DNA from 2 places in the Pseudoalteromonas sp. SG43-6 genome. Region 1 is predicted to be linked to the other one. Evidence: predicted binding sites of a transcription regulator. Region 1 holds the regulator's gene; the other holds the start of a gene.

Region 1 (7,702 bases):
CGGCGTATCAGGAAAGCGACGACGAAATCGATTAACCGTTTGTGGCGTAAGGCCAATTTCAGGCACTAGTACGAGTGCTTGTTCACCGCGTTTTAAAACCTCTTCAAGGCATTGTAAGTAAACCTCGGTTTTACCACTGCCAGTAACACCTTCTAGTAAAAAGCTATTGAAACCGACCGCTTGATTAATGGTGGTACAGGCTACTGCTTGCTCTTTATTTAGAGTCGGCTTAGTGCCTACGGTGGGAAGTTGTTGTTGCCATTGGTTGTCGTGTTCAATCGTTTGGCTGATCAGCTCTTTGTTAAGTAAGCTGTCGATAGTTTTTTTACTAAACCCCAGCGCTTTTAATTCTGTAAGTGATGATTTACCCGAATCTGCCAGTTGTTTGAGTAAGCTTAGTTGGCTCTTTGCTTTTAAAGACGGTAATTTAGCGCCTTTTTCAGTAAGTGCCACCATACTAATACTGCTTTTATCTGGGCACAGTCCTTGACGCAGCGCGCCAGGCAGGGCGATATGAATTGTTTCACCTAGTGGGTAGCAATAATAGCGCGCAGTAAAACGCAATAATTCGATATGTCGCTCTGATAAAACGGCTTCATCATCAATCACTTCAAGCACTGCTTTAAGTTTATTAACCGGCACATCGGTGTTGGTTTTTAGCGCCAGTACGACCGCAACTTTGCGCTGATTACCAAATGGCACCCATACCCGCGCACCGACTTTAGGCATCACTGATAAACCATCGAGTTGCTCTGGAATGCGATAATCAAAGGTGCGATGCAACGGTACTTTTATAGCAACTTCAACAAAACTCATAACAACCCAAACAAGAACGAATAAGGGAGTTAATGTACTAAAATTATGGCTGAAAACCTACCTGCAAATACCTTCTTTAAAACTTTTGTTCATTTTATTAGCAAAAACGACATTTAAAGCTTGTAGCAAGTGGGGTTGTTGCTTAGAATACGCGTCCTAAATAATTTGTTTTAACGACGTATGGTGCCAGACTCCGGGTTTGGAGAGCGATGCGGCCTTAACTAGAGGTTTCTATGAAAGAAGGTATTCACCCTAAGTACGAAGTAATTTCAGCATCATGTTCATGTGGAAATAAATTCGAAACTCGTTCTACTCTGTGTAAAGACATTCACTTAGACGTATGTTCTGCGTGTCACCCGTTTTACACTGGTAAGCAAAAAGTTTTAGACACAGGTGGCCGTGTTGATCGCTTTAACAAGCGTTTCGGTTCACTTAGCAGCAAGTAATTCTTGTTGTTTTGTCGGAAAAAGCACCTTAGGGTGCTTTTTTTTATGCCTGCTATTTATTAAAAACACCGCCTTTTAGTCTTTATTTCTTGCTCTAGTGCTCCAGCTTTACGCATTCATTATGTTGTGACTATTTCCCACTTTTATATCCAGTATAGCGAGTAAATAACAGACAAATAGTGATTTGTTGACTATATTGTCATTCTCGTTAAAGCGATAAATTAAACGTTTTTGTCGGTAAAGTTAGGTCTTTTGCGGTTAAATGTTGTTAACGTCTTACTTTGATGGTTTTTAGTCATAGGCCATTATTTTTGCTTTAAAGCGTTGCATAATGAGCATTTCAAGATGGGTTTTTTGATGCTTTGTGGCGTTTTTATAGCCGAAAATTGAAGCTTTTTTGCAAAAAATGCTGACAAAACGCATAAAATGAACGGATATAGCATATAACAGGATAGACCTGATATTGCTTGAATTTAATTATAATATAGGTATCGTTCCCTATAAGATATAAGAACTGCTTACTCTCACTTTCAACTTAACTTACTTGCAGGATAAAATCGCGTTATGTCAGACTTTCGTGAACAAGCTTTACATTACCATTCGCACCCCGTTCCAGGAAAAATTAGCGTTGAGCTTACAAAGCCAGCTGAAACCGTACAGGATCTTGCACTCGCATACAGCCCCGGTGTTGCAGAACCGGTACGTGAAATAGCTGCTGATCCCGCTAATGCCTACAAATACACTGGTAAAGGCAATATGGTTGCGGTTATTACTAACGGCACCGCTATTTTAGGTTTAGGTAACTTAGGTCCATTGGCTTCAAAACCGGTTATGGAAGGTAAAGCGTTATTATTTAAACGCTTTGCGGGTCTAGATTCGATAGATATTGAGGTGAAACACAATACCACCGAAGATTTCATCAATACAGTTGCTAACATCGCTGATACGTTTGGCGGTATTAACTTAGAAGACATTAAAGCGCCAGAGTGTTTTGAAATAGAAAAAGCATTGATCGAGCGTTGTAGTATTCCAGTGTTCCACGACGATCAACACGGTACCGCGATTGTAACGGCTGCTGGTATGATCAACGCACTTGAAGTACAAGGCAAAGAAATCGAAGATGCGATTATCGTTTGTTTAGGAGCCGGTGCCGCAGCGGTTGCGTGTATGGAGCTACTGATCAAGTGTGGCGCATTGCGTGAACATATTTACATGTTAGATCGTAAAGGCGTTATTCATACTCGTCGTGATGATTTAAACGAGTACAAACAGTTATTCGCTAACAATACAGATAAGCGCACACTGCAAGATGTTATTGCTGATGCCGATGTATTTGTTGGTGTATCTGGCCCGAATTTACTTTCTCCTGACGATCTTAAGTTAATGGCTGATCGACCTGTAGTGTTTGCCTGTTCAAACCCAGATCCAGAAATCTCACCAGTGCTTGCTCATGGTGCTCGCGATGATTTAATCATGGCAACGGGTCGTTCAGATTATCCAAACCAAGTTAACAACGTGCTGTGTTTCCCATTTATTTTCCGTGGTGCGCTAGATGTGCGTGCAAGCAAAATTAATGATGAAATGAAAATTGCTGCGGTTGACGCTATTCGTAGCATTGCTAAAGAACCAGTACCAGCGGAAGTATTAAAAGCGGCGGGTGTTGAGACACTTGAATTTGGTGCGCAGTATATTATTCCAAAACCGATGGATCCGCGTCTATTACCGCGCATTGCCAAAGCAGTAGCGCAAGCGGCAATTGATTCTGGTGTTGCACAAATTGATATGCCGGAAAACTACATGGAGTAGCTGCTTCGCTGCAATTGGTAATGGCACAATAATAAAAACCTCAGCAACTTACGTTACTGAGGTTTTTTTGTAGCCAATTCCTGAAGCAGGAATATATACAAATGATAACTTAATCTTCGTTGAGTACAGGTACTTCGAGACCCATCTCAAGCATGATTTTTTTCACTTCTTCAGGCACTTTCTCTGGATTATCTTTACGTAAATCTTCATCGTTTGGCAGTGGTTGGCCAGTAAATGCGTGTAAAAATGCTTCACAAAGTAATTCGCTATTTGTTGCATGGCGAAGATTATTAATTTGACGACGAGTGCGCTCATCAGTCAAAACTTTTAATACATTTAGCGGGATCGAAACGGTGATCTTTTTAACTTGTTCTGATTTTTTCCCGTGTTCTGCGTATGGGTGAATATATTCACCATTCCATTTAGCCATAGGATGTATCGTTGCCTCAGGTTGTTAATTGTTTGCGCGACCTTTTGCAGCGCAAAGATGGCGAAATTCTATCGTGTTAAAAAAGATAGTCAAATACTTGTTTTTTAGCCATCTAGAGGCTTAAATGTTTTTACTTCTAATCTTGCGGCTAAAACCGCATAAATGCTTTGACTTATTAAATTTGATCCTCTAACCTTTTAGACGTCTAAACATCCATTTAATTGTAGGTGACGGTATGAGTCAAAAGAATAAAGCAACCATTGCAGTACGCAATGGTATTGATGCAGATAAACATCACGGCGCGGTTGTGCCTCCCATTCATTTATCGACCACCTACTCATTTGCTGATTTTGATAAAAAGCGCCAATATGATTATGGCCGTAGCGGCAACCCAAACCGTGATTTACTCGCTGAAACGCTCGCTAAGCTTGAAGGTGGCGCTAAGGGGATTATCACTGCAACGGGCATGGCTGCGGTGCATTTAGCTACTCAGCTGCTAAACAGTGACGATACCTTAGTGATCCCACATGATTGCTATGGCGGTAGTTACCGCTTATTCACCTCACTTGAAAAGCGTGGCTTATTAAAGTTAGTGGTTTTAGATTTAACTAAATCTGAAAATCATCAAAAAATTCTTGAGATAAAACCAAAGCTAATTTGGATTGAAACACCGAGTAATCCTATCTTACGGTTAACCGATATTAAAGCGATCACCACGATTGCTAAGCAGTGCGGTGCGTTGGTTGGTGCCGATAACACATTTTTATCACCTGCTTTGCAAAACCCAATTGAGTTTGGTGTTGATATTGTGGTGCATTCGACCACTAAATATATTAACGGTCACTCAGATGTTGTTGGTGGTGCGGTGATCGCCGCTACCCAAGAGTTGGGTGATGAGCTTGCTTGGTGGGCTAATAACATTGGCATTACCGGTGCCCCGTTTGATAGCTACTTAACGTTACGTGGTTTACGTACTTTGAATGTTCGTTTACGTCAGCATCAAGAAAATGCCTTTATTATTGCCCAATATCTAGAAAACTCCCCTTATGTAAGCCAAGTATATTACCCTGGATTAGTATCTCATCCACAGCATGAACTCGCTAAACAGCAGCAACGTGGTTTTGGTGGCATGGTAAGCTTTGATATCAAAGGTGATATTAATAATGCTGCAGAATTTTTGACCAGCTTAGAAGAATTTAGCTTAGCTGAGTCATTAGGTGGGGTTGAGAGTTTGATTTGTCACCCTGCAACTATGACCCACGCAGGTATGGAGGCAACTGCTCGTCTTGCTGCGGGAGTAGGTGATACCCTGATCCGTATTTCGGTGGGCATTGAAGATGTAAAAGATTTAATCGCTGACTTAGATCGTGTATTCAATAAAGTGAAACCAGGTCAAGCTCAGCACGGCGTAAAAGTAATTGCTTCCTCTGTTCAACAACAAGATGATGAGCAATCAAACTCATTTAAACTGACTCCTGCACATACGGCTTTGTGGTAATAAAAAATGGTAAATATAGTTCATAAATTTGGTGGTTCTAGCCTTAGTTCTGCAGAGCGTTATCAGGCCGTAGCAAATATTATTCTAGCCCATACGGAAGCCGGTGATTGTGTGGTGGTATCCGCAGCCGGTAAAACTACCAATACGTTAGTTACGCTATGGCAGAGTTACCAGCAAGGTGATCAACAGGCAGTGAGTGATATATTATTGCAGCTTGATAATCATCAACGTACTTTGATCGAGCAGTTATTGAGTCCAGCAGCGCGACATACGGCATTAAACGTATTAGAACAGGAGCTAGCCTTAATTGCACAGCAAACTCAACAGCAAAGCTTACAGGAAGCCGCATTGCTTGCTCACGGTGAAGTTTGGTCGGCACGATTATTGGCTAGCTATTTAAAACAGTTAAATGTTACAGCTCAAGATGTTGATGCTCGTCAATTGTTTACCCTTAATGATGGGCAATTATTACATCAAAAAAATCAACAAGCCTGTGCCGAGTTAATTTCAGCCAATTGCATTAATATTGTTACTGGTTTTATAGCCGCTGATTGCCAAGCAAATACCGTTACTTTGGGGCGCAATGGCAGTGATTACAGCGCGACTTTGTTAAGCAGTTATTGTCATGCTAGTCAGGTATCAATTTGGACTGATACCCAAGGGGTGTTTAGTACCGACCCTCGTAAAGTAAAAAAAGCGATTAAGTATTCTAAAGTATGTCGTGGCCAAGCAAACTTACTGGCGCGTTTGGGCAACCCAGTGTTACATGCTAAAACTCTCTCGCCATTAAAAAATACTGATATCAAGTTAGTCGTTCGCAGTAGTTACGACAGCGAAGCTAGCGCGACAGAAATTGTCAAAGAAGGTTACAGCAAAGCTAAGCGTTTTATCACTACCTTAGAAAATATTGATTTACTGCGCATTGATCAGCTGCGTGGCGGTGAAATTGGCGAATTAAGTCAGCTTATTCAACACAGCTTGCATCATTTTATTAAAAACGGCGATACCTACTTACTAGTGCCGGCAGCAGCGACTCATCAGGTGGTGAGTCATTTGCAAGGGCGCGCTAATATTATTGAGTCGAACTTACATGGTTGCGCTGTTGTGGCGCCACGAAATGATGTAGCGCAATTATTTGAACAAGCAACGCAAGTGCTTAGTGAGCAAAGTTTAGTGCCGCGCTTTAGCCATCAAGATGCAGACTACATATTACTACTAACGGATCAATCTATTGATAGTGATGTGTTGACCTTATTGCATGATAAGCTGATTAACAAAGGCCAAGAGCTTGCCATTATTGTTGCTGGCCTTGGTAATGTTGGTGAAGTATTTATTGAGCAACTTAGTCAGCAACTTAATCGTTTGCAACAGCATTTTAGCGTAAAGCTGGTTGGTTTATTACGCTCGCGCTCTATGTTGTTCAGCCCAAGTGGTATCGTGCTTGAGCAATGGCAGTCGCAGTGGCAAAACGAAGCAATAGATTACCAAGAAGCTGATTTACTGACACGTATCAGCGAACTCGATTACGAACACAAAGTGCTGATTGATATTACTGCTAGTGAAGCGTTTAGTAAGCTTTACCCGGCGTTTGTAAATTTAGATTGTCACCTGATCAGTGCTAATAAATATGCGGGCACTGCAAATAATGACTGGTATCAAAATTTACGCCGTAATTTAGCTGAGCGTAACTTATTATGGCGTTATAACACCAGTGTTGGTGCGGGTTTACCAATTAATTTTGCGTTAGCTGATTTACAAAACAGTGGCGACAGTATTACCCATATTGAAGGCGTGTTCTCAGGCACTTTATCGTGGTTGTGTAGCAGTTATGATGGCAGTGTGGCGTTTTCCGATTTAGTGTTGCAAGCGCAGCAAATGGGTTACACCGAGCCTGATCCACGGGAAGATTTATCAGGGCGTGATATGCAGCGTAAGCTATTAATTTTAGCTCGTGAATTAGGGCTCACCTTAGAGCTTGATGAGATTGGCTTAACACCGTTGATGCCAGAGCAACTAGCGCAAGGTGATTGGCAGTCTTTTTTAGCTAATAAGCAGTTGCTTGATGACTTTATTGCTGAAAAAGCACAGTTAGCTGGCAAAGAAAACAAAGTACTGCGTTATACCGGTGCGTTAACAATTGCTGATGGCAAAGTAACCGCTAAAGTCGGTTTGGCTTATGCAACACAGGGTGATGCCTTAGCTAACTTAACTCCAGGTGATAATATCTTTGTTATCAACAGTCAGTGGTATAGCGATAATGCGTTGGTGATCCAAGGTCCTGGTGCAGGCAAAGAAGTTACCGCAGCAGGCGTGCATTCTGATTTATATTGGTTAATACAAAACTTAAAATGAGCTCTGAGTTTGTAAAATAAAAAAAGCGCCGATTGGCGCTTTTTTTATGTAGCAGCGATTTTATATCGCGATAGAGTAATATTAAAACAGCTCTTCTTCTGTTTTAGTCTCTTCTTCAAACACGTTTTCTACATGCTGCATCACATACTTAGTGGGCGAGGTGCCTTTTTCAAAGTATTCAAAGCGACTAGTGTAATCGTTCTTTTGACTCAAGAGTCCCGTTGCTAGATCGATTCGTACCGACACTAATCCTTCAGGTGGCTCGATTGGTGCTTCTGGCTTATCTTTGAGTGCTACTCGCATAAAGTCAATCCATGCTGGTTGAGCTGTTTTAGCACCAGATTCTGCACCAGA
Region 2 (7,702 bases), on a different contig from region 1:
GTAAAAATTGGCGCAATGTTATAAAAATGCCCCAAATTTGGGGCATCTAAATTAAGCTTCTTAGTTATTTAAATGCTCGTTATTCAAACACCTTATCTACAGCAAGTACTTCAATATTTTTCGCTGGTATTGCCAGTTTGTAATCAGCGATTACTTTATCCTCAGCAACTAATTCAGCTGGTTTCTCTGCATTATATACCATAGGGGATGTTTGCTCTGACGCTAGGCGCTTTTGCATATCTTTTACGTCGCCGGTGATAAACACATACTGAATATCATCCGTTTGTAAGTTCTCTTTTATGACACGATTTACATCAGCTACTGTCAGTTTTTCAAGCTTGCTCGTTACATACTTTACGAAAGTATCGGTGTTGTAAAACTCACTATCTAGCGCATACCCTAATTGACGGTTTTGGCTTGCTACCATTTGCGGCACAAAGTTAATTAAGAAGTTACGCGTTGCGTCAAAGTCTTTTTCTGTCATGCCATTTTTGATTAGCTTATCAAGTTCAAATAAAGCGGTACGCGTTGCAAAATGAGCGTCATTGTTCGAGCGCAGCGGGCGAAGCCATACTTGAAATATTTGCTCAGAGCGGCCTAAGTTTGCATCAGGCTTAGTCTGGAACATACCTCGTGGGAAATACTCAATATACGCGTAATCGCCGTAGTTCATACCGCGGGTTTGACGAATGCGCTCATAAAGATATGAGTTTGAACTGCGGTGCTCACCAAAGTATGAGCGAACTAACCACAGTGCCGTCCAGTCTTCACTACTGCGAATGGTATCAATTGGGAAGCCAAACGATACCGCAGTCGATTGCGCTGATTTTTCTACAATTGTAGCGTGATGACCTTTTAGCGCTGGTGCATCAGGAATCGATAAACGACTTTGCTGACCTTTAGGCAAAGCACTTAAATCGCTAAACATGGTTGCTTTAAGTGATTCAGGTACTGCGCCAATTAAACCGACAGTTAGTTTAGCTTGAGTAAATTCTTTCGCATAAAACGCTTTCACGTCATCAAGTGTTAATGCTTCTAAATCAGATAGATCACCGTAGTTATAGCTCTCATATGGGTGACCTTGATACAGCTTATGATAAAGCACTTCTTTACCTAGCTCTTCGTCATTTGAGGCTTTTAGGCCAGATTTTATACCGTCGATGAGCTCTTTCTTAAGGCGTTTAAAGTCATCTTCTCTAAAGCCAGGATTTAGTAACTGCTCACTAACCAGTGCATACCATTGTGTAGCGTTATCTTTATGGACACGCCCTTGTAGCGAAATCATTTCTTTATCTATCTGATAACCAAAGCTACCTGCCAATGGATAAAGTGCCTGTTTAATGTCGTTGTAGCTCTTCGCCTGTGAACCACCTTGAGCAAGCATGGCCGCAGTGAGTGCAGCTACGCCTTTTTGACCTTTAGGATCAGCCGCAGCACCGGTATGGAATAACCAGTTAATATCAATCAATGGCGAACTATTGGTTTTATCTAGCACTTTAAAATGACGCTGTTGCACAGTTTGCTTGCTAGCAACGAGAGTGTTTAAGTCCACTTCTTGTTCAAAACCAGCCACTTTATCCAGTGCAGACATAGTCACAGTAGTACGACCACTGTCTACAAAATACTTATTAGCAATGTCTTTAATATCTTGCGCGGTGATGCTATCTGCCGTTGCATATAACTGATTGACGACTTCTGGATCGCGCTCAAAATGCATATAACTGGCAAGGGTTGAACCTATAGCTTGTGATGAGTCTAGGCCGTTAATAAAGCTGTATTTAAGATTGGATTTTAAATCAGCTAGCTTTTGGCTATCAACCAACTCAGTGCGAGCTTTTGCGTAGGTGCTATTAATTGCATCACGAGCAACCGCTAAATCAGCCTCATTTTCAACTTTCACAAAAACATGTAATAAGCCGGGATCTTTGGTATCAGGGTTATAGCTAAACATTTGGCTAGCAATTTGTTTATCAACTACTAACTCTTGGTAAAGCTCTGAGTTGGTTGAAAAATAAAGCTGTGACAGTAAATCAAGCGCGGCTCTGTCTTTTTGTTTTGGCTGCCAGGCTGTGCCTTTATAAGATACTAATAACCAATGCCCTGGTAAGCCTTCGTTTTGCTCATGTATATATTTCGCCGCTTGCTGTTTTGGTTCGGTTGGAATATCAGCAACGAAATCGCCTTTTTGCCATTGGCCCCAGTGTTTTTTAACCATAGCCATAGTTTCAGCTGGATCAACATCGCCTACAATCACTAATGACACATATTCAGGTTTATAAAACTTAGCAAAAAACTCTTTACCGTATGCCATTTGATCCGGCATGGCTTCAATATCTTCAAAAAAGCCCATGGTGGTATGTTTATAAGTATGTTTTTCGAATGCTTCATTACGTACTGCAGAAAGTAACTTACGAACCGGGCTGGCATTATTTTTAAGGTATTCGCCTTTAACTGTTAATGCTTCGGTACGAAATTGCTCTTCTGAATAAGTCAGGTTTTGAAAAATATCCGCTTCAATTTCAAGTACTTTATCAAGATGTTGCTTTGAAAAGTTTAAGTGATAGTTAGTGTAATCATTGGTTGTATAAGCGCGATTATCAACCCCAGAATTTTTTAGAATATCAGAATACACATCTTGCGGATATTTTTCAGAACCTTTAAACATCATGTGTTCAAAAAAGTGTGAAAAACCGGTTTTACCTGCTTCGACTTCATTACGAGAACCGACAGACACTGGAATTTGTAGTGATACCACATCAGGGTAATCAGTTTTCACCACCATAACGCGTAAACCGTTATCAAGCTCTTCTAATAAATAATCTTGTGAGAACACCCGATCATTACTACTGGCAACCGTTGACTGTTCAATCTCAACCTCTTTGACCATGTTTGAGCCGCTGTTATTTGCACAGCCGCTCAGTGCAAGCGTTACCGCAAGGCTCGTTGCTAATAATTTAAATTTCATTGCTATCCCTTGTTAGTTGAATAAATTTCTTGTTTTTAGTCATCCGATTATGCAACAAAGCAAGTCAATATAAGACCCCTGAGGTAATAAATTATGTAAACAGTTGTGTATCAGAGAACTCTTCATTCAGAGCAACATGAATAAAACTCACCTTCGTTGAAAAAGTTTCACTAAAAAAATCTATCTAGACGTCTAAATGGCTGCTATATTATTTGCCATAGACACTAACTTAGCTGGAATGAGGATTATGGCTTTATCACTACAAGAGAAAATTGAAGACACCAATCAGGGTGTGTACTTAATTGGTACCACCCCACCACGTATTGGTACTGATAAAGCGCAGCTTGAAATTATCGCCCAAAAGCTCTTAGCTCGTTTGCATGAAATTGAATACGATGGCGTGATTATTTATGACATTCAAGATGAAAGTAGTCGCACTGAGATGCCTCGCCCTTTTCCGTTCAAGCAAACGGTAGATCCTCGAGAATACAGTAACTTACTACGTAATTTATCGCATCAAGAAGTGATCACTTATAAAAGTGTTGCACAGCGCGGTGTGGCCGAATTTAAACAGTGGTTAAGCGAAACTAAAAACCAGTTTAATTTAAAAAACCTAGTATTAGTCGGTAGTCCATCATCTGACGGGGATATTAAATTAAGCCTGCCTGATGCTTATAAAGTCTTAAGCGAACAGCCTCAAGACTTCTTTTTAGGAGGCGTTACCATTGCCGAGCGCCACGCAAGTAAACGTAATGAACATGAACGCTTACTTGAAAAAACCACGCAAGGCTGTAAATTTTTTATCTCACAAGCTGTGTATAACGCGCAAGCAACCGTGGATTTGATCACCAGTTATGCGCGCAGCTGTAAAGCTCAAGGTATCGAACCTAAACGTATTATTCTAACCTTTACGCCCTGTGGCAGTGAAAAAACCTTAGAGTTTATGCAATGGTTAGGAATTTCCGTACCTGATGCAACTAAATGGCGGATGCTTGATTCGCAAAACCCACTGAGTGAATCTGTACGTATTTGCCGTGAAAACTTAGATTTAATACTAAGAAGTTGCGCGCATTTAGACGTGCCACTGGGGTTAAATATTGAAAGTTTAACCAACCGTAAAGAAGAAATTGATGCATCAATTAATCTTTACCGCTTATTAAAAGCGACAATGGAATTAAATCTTGCTGAAAAACAGATTGCTTAATAGAGTTAAACTTGAGCCTGCCCATTATTTTTAAGTGAACTAGTGTTCATGATTGTTGTTTTTTTAGGTAATTTTAAGTATTCTTGTATGCTAATTAGGTAATACTATTAAAAGGAATTTTAAATGCCATTAAATCCACAGGTGAAATAAGAAGTAATTAAAAACATTATAAAATATGAGAAAAAATTAATCACTTTTATCTAGACTCTCAGGGCTATGTAACCACAGGCGTAGGTCATATGATAAAAAACAAACAAGCTGCAACCCTGCTCCCAATGAATAAAGTAGTTAACAATCAACCGGGTCCTCCTGCAACTCCTCTAGAAAAGCAAAAAGAATTTGAAACAATAGCTAAACAAAAAAGAAATTATAAAGCTGAATGGTATAAGCAATTTACTACACTCATAATTAAAGATGTAGAAATTACACGCCAACTAGACAAACATATGGATTCTTTTTACAGAGAGCTTTCTACTCTATATAAAAAGTCTAATGGTTATTATGATGATTTTGATAAATTAGACAAAAATATACAAGTCGCATTATTTGATATGATTTTTAACTTAGGTGCAGTAAAAATTGTCACGAAGTTTACTGAGTTTGATAAAGCAATCAAAACTGGAGATTGGATTAAAGCAGCTAAAGAAAGCTATCGTCCTCAACTCAGCGCAGAAAGAAATAACTACGTAAGAGCAAAGCTATCTGCGGCTAACAGCATAAAGGTAACGACACCGTGAAAAACTTATCATTAGTATTATCGATATTTATCTGTGTTAGCTGCTCAAAATTATCTGCTAATGAAATAAAACCTAAATTATTTACTAATTATTTTACAGGTTTAGAATCTGAAATTGTGATGGATTACCAGAGCATTAAATTAAATTATGATTTAACTTTACGTTCAGAGAAGAATGTACACTTTTCTACCTGTAAACAAGTAGAAGAAACCGCTTCTGATGATATAGCAGTGAGCGAATTTCATTTGTTACAGATGTTGAAAGCGAACTGTGCCGCATTAAAACAGTACTCCCAAGCTAAAAGTTCAAACGTCAGTTATTTACAGGAAATTCTTGATAAAAAGGATATTAGCAATCTTCCTGCTACAGCTTCCCCTTATGTTAATAAACATGATAAAAGCCAAAGGCGAGGTAAAACACTAAGTGAATACCATAAAAAGTTTAATACATCATTGGACATTAGTGGAGCAATAAAGGTTGAGACAGAAACAGATCAGATGTTTTACTACGTTGTTGCCACAGGCGATTTCAATGCTGATAAAGTTCAAGACGCATTAGTTCGTATTGACTGGCAGGTAATTGATGCATTTAGTAAAGGGTTTAAGCTTATTATGGTTACGAAAAAATCCGCAGATAAACCATATGAAATAACTACACTAAATTGAAGTAAGAACCTTTAGCTGCGATTTTAATTTAAAAATTTATCTTTTTAGAGGGCACTCTAGCTTAGTAAAGTTATATCGCGCTTTATTATTAATACTATTGACTACTGAATTTAGCATATAAAACAATAAAGCTACGGCGCTCGTTTTAGCGCCGTGCTAGAGCTTTACTGACAGCTGATAACTAAAAACTGAAAGCTTTTATTTACGGCGTCTACTAGGTGCTCTTTGCCCTGTAATACGTTTTTTATCTCGGTCTTTTCGCGACTTATTAGAGTTTTTGCGATTATCTTTGGGCTTTTTATTTAGATCCGGTTCATAGCCCGCTAACCACTGCGGTGTTAGACGAGTATCAAGCAACACTTCAATTTCTTCAAGTAACCACTGCTCGTCAAGGCTGACTAATGACATCGCTAAGCCTTGCTCGCCAGCGCGCCCAGTGCGGCCAATACGGTGGACATAATCTTCAGCTATATAGGGTAATTCAAAATTAATCACATACTTTAACGACGCTATGTCTAGACCCCGAGCTGCAACATCGGTTGCCACGAGTACACGAGTGGTACCTTCTTTAAAATCTTGCAGTGCTCTATCACGTGCACCTTGAGATTTATCACCATGAATTGACTGTGTTTTTAAGCCATCTTTACACATTTCTTTGGCGAGTTGATCGGCCATTTGCTTTGTGCGAGTAAAGATCAGTACTTGGCGCCAGTTTTTCATGCCAATCATGTGCGAGACAAGCTCACGTTTACGGTCTTCATCAACCGCGTAAATGATTTGCTCAACTTCTACAGCCGCAGAATTACGTTTATTGACTTCAACAAGTTTTGGATCTTTTAATAACTTTTTACTGAGCTCAAATACACTATCGTCAAAGGTCGCTGAAAATAGTAAGGTCTGACGATCACTGGGAACATGGCGCAATATACGTTTAATTTCGTCAATAAAGCCCATATCAAGCATACGGTCTGCTTCATCAAACACCAGTGAATCAACACTAGATAGTTTAATGCTGCCTTTGATTATGTGATCCAGCAATCGCCCTGGCGTTGCCACTACAACTTGTGCATCTTTCATGGCTTTAATTTGCGGGCCAATACTGGCACCACCATAAGCAAGCGCGCCTTTAATATCAGTACCTTGCGCGTATTTTTCAAAGCTAGCAAAGACTTGCTGAGCAAGCTCTCGAGTTGGTGTCAAAATAAGTACTCGAGCAGTACCTGGCTCATCTTTACTTGGTGTATTAAGTAATTTATGTAACAGAGGTAATACAAAAGCAGCTGTTTTACCTGTTCCTGTTTGTGCACTCCCCATAACATCATGACCAGCTAAAATCAGCGGAATAGTTTTTAGCTGTATCGCCGTAGGGGTATGATATTGATTTTGTTCAAGTGCATTAAGCAGTACAGGATCGAGTTTTAACTCAGAGAAAGTAGTCGCAGACATAAGTTTAGCTTTGTGTAACAAATAATGGCGCTATTGTACGCCCAAAGCGAATAACAAAAAAGGCGCTTTGCAGCGCCTTTCTAAGCTTGCTAAATGTTCAAGCTGGTTTGAGGGTTTCTTTTCGTTGGTTATAGAAGGTAATTAGATCATCCACCGTATCTTGGCAATATTGTTGAATACCTGATACCAACATGTGCTTTTCACCACAGCCGACTTTTACACCATTTTCTAACAAGTTAAAGCGCAAAGTGATTTTCCCACGCTTGCCTGTATATTCAAAACTCGGCTCTGCGTATTCTAACGTCGGTGCATGGATCTCTAATGTATCGAGATTAATCAACATTGACTCATAGATAATCATAGGGCGAGCTGGGTTGATCATGACATCTTGATTGCCCATAAGTGGAATAATAACATGCGGAAAAGTTGTACCTGAAAACTCAACATAATTTTTTATTAGACTATCGGTGAGTGTTTGGCACTGGCTAGTTATACCTTCGCGCTTAACCTTCAGCATGACTTTATCGCCACTGGTAATATCAAACTCATCTGCGCCCTCAGGGAAGTTGAGTTTGGTATTCTCATCAACCATGCCGGCAAAGGTAAATTCCATTTTTTCACTGATGCCATAACGACTTAATACCAATGAAAATAATAAATCTCCAGGCACACAAAAACGTTTTGC

The links. Region 1 encodes MetJ, which represses methionine synthesis genes. Its sites were predicted from a motif close to TAGACGTCTAGACGTCTA; they were not measured.
Positions count from the first base shown of each region.
Region 2: a site for MetJ is predicted at 3,151-3,168, ahead of H5201_RS03025 (methylenetetrahydrofolate reductase). Genes of this name have one in related genera too.

Region 1 is NZ_JACJEZ010000012.1:78,035-85,736, forward strand. Features, by position in the region: gene priA (primosomal protein N') at 1-816, opposite strand, end outside; gene rpmE (50S ribosomal protein L31) at 1,050-1,262, shown strand; gene H5201_RS07330 (malic enzyme-like NAD(P)-binding protein) at 1,827-3,068, shown strand; gene metJ (met regulon transcriptional regulator MetJ) at 3,178-3,498, opposite strand; gene metB (cystathionine gamma-synthase) at 3,734-4,996, shown strand; gene metL (bifunctional aspartate kinase/homoserine dehydrogenase II) at 5,003-7,348, shown strand; gene H5201_RS07350 (penicillin-binding protein 1A) at 7,430-7,702, opposite strand, start outside.
Region 2 is NZ_JACJEZ010000005.1:16,444-24,145, forward strand. Features, by position in the region: gene H5201_RS03020 (pitrilysin family protein) at 80-2,965, opposite strand; gene H5201_RS03025 (methylenetetrahydrofolate reductase) at 3,213-4,169, shown strand; gene H5201_RS03030 (hypothetical protein) at 4,409-4,906, shown strand; gene H5201_RS03035 (hypothetical protein) at 4,903-5,571, shown strand; gene H5201_RS03040 (DEAD/DEAH box helicase) at 5,770-7,017, opposite strand; gene H5201_RS03045 (DUF3581 family protein) at 7,115-7,702, opposite strand, start outside.